DNA from 2 places in the Pseudobacteroides sp. genome. Region 2 is predicted to be linked to the other one. Evidence: a T-box and tRNA genes for the amino acid it is inferred to sense, from the RefSeq annotation. Region 2 holds a T-box; the other holds one or more tRNA genes.
What was found. The T-box of region 2 lies ahead of ileS (isoleucine--tRNA ligase). A T-box ahead of a tRNA ligase gene usually reads a tRNA of that ligase, here a tRNA-Ile.

Region 1: it encodes a tRNA-Ile, which carries the amino acid that the T-box ahead of ileS (isoleucine--tRNA ligase) is inferred to sense. The anticodon was not compared.

What each region holds. Positions count from the first base shown of each region.
Region 1 is NZ_DATCTU010000095.1:42,178-45,600, forward strand. Features, by position in the region: gene VIO64_RS14855 (M42 family metallopeptidase) at 1-664, opposite strand, end outside; gene VIO64_RS14860 (M42 family peptidase) at 661-1,704, opposite strand; tRNA gene VIO64_RS14865 (tRNA-Ile) at 1,906-1,979, shown strand; tRNA gene VIO64_RS14870 (tRNA-Phe) at 2,050-2,125, shown strand; tRNA gene VIO64_RS14875 (tRNA-Tyr) at 2,129-2,210, shown strand; gene VIO64_RS14880 (dockerin type I domain-containing protein) at 2,268-3,423, opposite strand, start outside.
Region 2 is NZ_DATCTU010000081.1:48,618-52,040, reverse strand. Features, by position in the region: gene VIO64_RS11965 (RNA-binding protein) at 1-572, shown strand, start outside; gene VIO64_RS11960 (DivIVA domain-containing protein) at 587-1,054, shown strand; T-box leader at 1,096-1,394, shown strand; gene ileS (isoleucine--tRNA ligase) at 1,466-3,423, shown strand, end outside.

The sequences.
Region 1 (3,423 bases), on a different contig from region 2:
TGCCCTCCATAACAAGAGCAAGATGTGGTTTTATCCTGTATGCAGCTACTTCGGAGCCTCTAAGGCCCACCTCCTCCTGCACAGTAAAACAAACATATAAATCAAAGTCATATTTTTCTTTGATCAACTCCATAAGAATGGCACAGCCTACCCTATCATCCAATGCTTTTGCTTTAACAACGTCATTCCCAAGTTCGGTGTACTCGCTGTGAAAAGCGATATATTCTCCTAAAGGAGCAAGTACTTCAGCTTCCTCCTTCTTGTCAGCACCTATATCTACATACATGCTTTTAAGCTTAATATTTACGCCCCGTTCATCTCTTTCCTGCAAGTGAATGGGTTTAACACCGATTATGCCGGGTAAACGCTTGTCACCTACCAGAACTCTTTTTCCTGGAAGTATTCTATCATCAAGGCCTCCAACATTCTTAAACTTAAGCATGCCATCTTGATAACCTGTCACCATTAATCCTACTTCATCCATATGGGCTGAAAGCATGACCTTATATTTGCCCTTAATCCCTTTTTTAAAAGCAATGAGATTACCCATTGAATCTACTTGTATATTATCTGCATATTTTTCTACATGACTTTTTATAAATTCCATAACATTGTACTCGCTGCCGGAAATTCCGTTTAACTCAGTCAGCTCTTTTAATATCACAAAATCCCCTCCATCCCGTCATCTAAAGCTGTTAAGAACGCCTTAACCAGCTTAACGGTGTTTTCCACATCCGAAATACTTAAGGTTTCCGTTCCTGTATGCATATATCTTAATGGTATGGAGACTAGCACAGTTGGAATCCCTGATCTTGACACTTGCAGTGCCCAAGCCTCTGTTCCGGTGTTATCAGGCTCTATATCGGTCTGGTGTGGAATATCGTTGTCTTTAGCTATTTTGAACAATTTTCCGGTCAAAATTCTGTGAAGGTTTGGACCAAGACCTATTGCCGGTCCTTTACCAAGTGGATAAATGGACTCTTTAGGGCATTCCGGCATATCACCATGACATGCATCTATAACCACTGCTGCATCAGGAGCAATTGCGTAGGATGATACCTGCACTCCTCTCAATCCAACCTCCTCCTGGGTAGTGGCTACAAAGAAAACATCGTTTTTCAGCTTGATACCTGAAATCTCGTTCATAATTCCAATCATTGCAGCTACTCCGCTTCTATTATCCAAAGACTTGGAACTAATTTTATTTCCTTCAAGTTCCAATAATGGAACCATTAATGTAGCTGTATCTCCAATGGATACAATTTTCCTTAATTCCTCCTTACCCAGGCCTGTATCAACCGATAAATCCTCCAGTTTAACCGCCTTCTTTGCTTCTTCCGGCTTTAACAGGTGGGGCGGCTTTGCACCTATTATACCGACTATATCCTTTTTGCCGTGAATAACAACCTCTTGTGCTAATAGAAGTTTAGGGTCAATTCCACCCATATTTGTTAATTTTATAAATCCCTTATCATCAATGCTCTTAACCAGAAAACCTATTTCATCATAGTGAGCTGTTATTATTATTTTCTTAGGATTATCCCCGGTACCTCTTCTAATCCCTATAACATTAAAAAAGCTGTCAATTGAAGCCTCGTCACATTTCCCTTCCATAATACCCTTTATTCTTTCAGCGGAAGCTTGTTCAAAGCCTGAAACAGCCGTTATTGATACCAATTCCTTTAATATATCTTTATAATCCATTTTTCACCTCGTTGAAACTTCAGTAGAAAAGTATTCTATATTTGCGACAAGCAAATATAAATATTGATCGATTTTAATATTAGCATTGTTTTAAAAAATATGCAATTATTGACTTATAATTAAAAAAAATAATAAATTTATTTAAATTTCTCTTGACGAAATAGCTATTTTCTACTATACTAACACATGTGACTTTTTTGAGGGCCTTTAGCTCAGTTGGTTAGAGCAACCGGCTCATAACCGGTTGGTCCGGGGTTCGAGTCCCTGAAGGCCCACTTGCTTTAATACATAAGCAGAAATATAAATCGTTTGGTTTATACCTTATAAAAAGTTGACATTTAATAAGCCCAGATAGCTCAGTCGGTAGAGCAGTGGACTGAAAATCCACGTGTCGCTGGTTCGATTCCGGCTCTGGGCACCATATGGAGGGGTTCCCGAGTGGCCAAAGGGGGCAGACTGTAAATCTGTTGTCGCTGACTTCGATGGTTCGAATCCATCTCCCTCCACTAAAAAAGATCAGTTCATTGAACTGATCTTTTTAATTTCTAGGAAAGTACAATCGCTTATTTATTTACCAAAACCCCTGGATTATCAATCCAGATTAAAAGATATGGATTTTGTGCATCCTTCTGTTTAAGGCATATCAAAAATTGTTTGTCAAACACCAAGTTCTTTTTATTCATGATAGCAGAAGGCGTTGCAAGTATAATTGCTTCTGAAGCAAGTTTTACTCCATCCTTGTTCAGTTTAAATTTTACATTCTGATATGCTTTTGTAATCTTATAGTCATATAAAGCTTGATTAAAAATTCTTTTATGCAAATCAGAATATTCTCCTTCAATATTCAAATTCACTTCAGGTATTGCTATGGATTCAGTGAATCGTAAGCTTTCCGGCGTTGATTTTTTTATCCTTTCCATTATTTCTGCATATGTTTTATTGAGGGTTTCACCTGGTGCAACCTTTGCAAGAATTATTTCTTCATTTGTGTCTTCCGGTAATAACTTAACTATAAAATCATTGTCGTTTTTATAATCATATATGCTAACCTGACTGGAAAGATCATTATACCTTTTAGATCCGTTTTCTATTCCAAAAGACGCTACCTGAGTAGTTTCACCATTTGAGCTAAAGAAAATAGGACGTGTGTCTTCAAATGACTTTGCAAATTTCATTTTTTTCAGCAAAAATGCACAGGATATGTATCCCCCAGGACCTATAGATTCAACTTCAGGAGCGTCATCACCGAACTTGGACTTAAGATTGTTTTTAATTTGTTCTACCATATTGTCACCAATACCTGATATAGCAACATAACTATCTTCAGTTAGTGAGTTTGACCAATCAAACCCCTTATTGAGAATATCGGCAAGCGGGGGTTTGCCTTCTAATACCACGTCACCGCCAGCATCCTTTTTCAGACCGTCCCAGGCCATTTGGAATGTAGGACAGAATATAGTATTTTGTCCGGGAACTATATTACAGTCCGAATATGGAGTCAGCATAGAATGGTCCACTGCACTGGGGATTGGCGATGCTGATGGGCTTGGTGTATCTGACGGCTTGGTTGGTGTACTGCTTGATTGGATTGGTGTACTGTTTTGCGGGTTACCTTCAACCTTTATGTTGTATATATCAGGCATACCTCCCACATAGTTTGAATGAAAGGTCACAATCACATTGCCCAGCGATAACGCCTTAAACTCCCATGTATGAGTG
Region 2 (3,423 bases):
TTGCCATTTTCTGCCCACAAGGCATGTCTATTTCCGATTTTCACACTTATGAATACCCTTTAAAAGTAATTGAGGTTAAATGGAAAAGCAGGATATCTCTTACCCATCGTGATTTTTTAGGTTCATTGATGGGATTAGGTATTAAAAGAGAAAAAATTGGAGATATTTTATTGGAAGATGATATTTGCAGGATAATTGTTATCAGCGAAATAGCAGAATACTTAGAATACAATCTTTTAAAAGTTGGCAATGCCAATGTTGAAGTGACTTTGACGGATGTTGGAGAAATTCAGCCCCAGGACCGAAACTTTAAAGAAATCAAGGTTTCGGTAGCATCCTTAAGGCTTGACTGTATTGCAAGCAGCGGCTTTGGTATTTCAAGGAGTAAAATCGGAGAATTTATCAAGGGTGATAAGGTTTCTTTAAATTGGGAGAAGATTTCCAGTCTAACAAAACAGGTTAGTGAAGGAGATACTATATCCATAAGAGGTAAGGGAAGAGTGATTGTTGATAAGATTGGTGCTATGACAAAAAAAGGAAGGATAAGCATTACCCTGCTAAAGTATTTATAAGGAGGTTATTGCGGATGAATTATACTCCAAATGAACTAAAGAATATTTCCTTTAGTAAAAGCTTGGTGAGGGGATATAATGAACTGGAAGTTGATGAGACATTTGACAAAATTATTGAGGACTACAGCAGTTTGATACATGAAAACATGGAGCTCAAAGACAAGCTTAATGTTTTAAATGAAGGTATGGCACATTATAAAAGAATTGAGGAGTCATTGCAAAGCACCCTTCTTATAGCACAGCAGACAGCTGAGGAAATAAAGAGAAATGCATATCAAAAGGCTGAAAACATTTACAAGGAAGCCGAGCTTAAGGCTCAAAAGCTTATAGAGGGTGCCAACGAACAGGTTATTCGCATAAGATATGAATATGAGGAAACAAGGAAAAAACTCCAGCTTTATAAAAGCAAAGCTGAGGCTATGCTCCAATCTCAAATGGAAATGCTGAAGCACTCCGTTGAGCTTGAAGATGAAATTTCTTGACATATGTTAATGATAGGATGTATAATACAAAAAAATACTGTTTAAAGACTGTGATTGGAAAGAGTAGGGAGCCACACCTTCAAAGCGAGCAGAGTTTGGTGGAAGTCTGCAGGGTTAACTTTTGAAAATCATCCATGAGTTGTATCCTGAAAAGTATAATTAAATTAAAAGTGTTATGCAACAGATTTATCATTTTTAATTTTGAAAACGATTATAGAAGAGTAAGGAGTACCGGTTAAAGCCGTTATTTAACAAGTGATTACTATATATTAATCTATTATTTTGGTATAGTAATAATTTGGGTGGAACCGCGTGAGTAAATTACCCTCTCGTCCCTTATAAGGATTGAGAGGGTTTTTATAATTGATAAATTTTATGTCATCATTTTACAATATATGGAGGAGAGTTAGTATGTCAGTTGACTATGGAAAAACACTTAATCTACCGCAAACAGAGTTTCCTATGAGGGCAAATCTTCCCCAAAAAGAACCTGATATGTTAAAAAAGTGGGAAGAGATGGATATTTATAATAAGCAGTTGAAAAAAAATGCAGGAAAGCCAAAGTTTATTCTTCATGACGGGCCTCCTTATGCAAATGGTGGAATACATCTAGGTACATCATTAAACAAGATACTAAAAGATATAGTTGTAAAGTACTATAGCATGGCAGGCTACGAGACACCATTTGTTCCAGGTTGGGATACACATGGACTTCCTATAGAGCAGAGAGCCATTAAGGAACTTGGTCTTAAGAGGCATGAGGTTGGACCGGTTAAATTCAGGCAGGCTTGCAAGGGATTTGCCTTAAAGTATCTGGATTTACAGAGAAATGCATTTAAAAGACTTGGAGTAAGAGCAGATTGGGAAAACCCTTATGTTACATTAAATCCTGAGTTTGAAGCCAAACAGATAGAGGTTTTTGGTGAAATGGCCAAGAAGGGATATATTTATAAGGGATTAAGACCGGTTTATTGGTGCCCTGACTGTGAAACTGCATTGGCTGAAGCTGAAATCGAGTATGCAGAGGATACAACTGTTTCAATATATGTTAAATTTCCTGTGAAGGATGATAAAGGTGTTATAAAAAATGCCATAGGAACCACTGAAAATGTATACTTTGTTATATGGACAACTACAACATGGACCCTGCCGGGCAACCTTGCCATCTGCTTAAACGCGGACTTTGAATATGGCCTTGTTAAGGTGGGTAACGAGTATTATGTGGTGGCTGTAGAGCTGACTGAAAGTGTAATGAAGGCAGCGGGCATAGAAAATTATGAAATAACTGCAAGACTAAGCGGAAGCGACCTGGAAGGGATATTGTGTGCACATCCTTTCCTAGACAGGAACTCAATTGTTATATTGGGGGATCATGTTACCCTCGAAGCCGGTACAGGCTGCGTTCATACGGCACCTGGACATGGTGCAGAAGACTTCCAGGTATGTCAGAAGTATAAGATACCTGTTATAGTACCTGTTGATGACAAGGGCCATCTGACAGCAGAGGCAGGTAAGTTTAAAGGCCTCTACTATGCAAAAGCCAACGGAGCAATCATTGAAGAGCTTAAAAGCACCGACCTTCTTCTTGCATCAGAGAAAATTGACCATCAGTATCCGCACTGCTGGAGATGTAAGGACCCTATAATATTCAGGGCAACAGAGCAGTGGTTTGCTTCAGTGGAAGGCTTCAGAAATGAAGCATTGGAAAAGATAAAGGGAGTAAGATGGATTCCTGAATGGGGCGAAGAGAGAATAACCAACATGGTCAGGGATAGAGGTGACTGGTGTATTTCCAGACAGAGGATCTGGGGTGTTCCCATACCGATCTTCTACTGTAAGGAATGTGGATTGGAGCTTATAAACGATGCTTCAATCGCTGCAGTTGCTTCACTTTTTAGAGAAAAGGGATCGGACTCTTGGTACGAAGTGGATCCGAAAGATATTCTTCCTGGAGGAACCAAATGTACATGCGGTTGTTCTGAATTTGAAAAAGAAAACGATATAATGGATGTGTGGTTTGATTCCGGTTCAAGCCATGCAGCGGTCCTTGAAACAAGAGATGATTTAAGATGGCCTGCAGATATGTATCTTGAGGGAAGCGATCAACACAGAGGCTGGTTCCAGTCATCACTTCTGACATCTGTTGCTACAAGGGGAGAAGCACCATTTAAGACAGTTCTTACCCATGGCTATGTTGTTGACGGACAGGGAAGGAAAATGTCCAAATCATTAGGAAACGGTATAGATCCTGAGGATGTTATAAAGGAATATGGAGCGGATATCTTAAGGCTCTGGGTTGCGTCTTCAGATTATAAGACCGACATAAGGATTTCAAAAGAGCTACTAAAACAGCTTTCTGAGGTTTATAG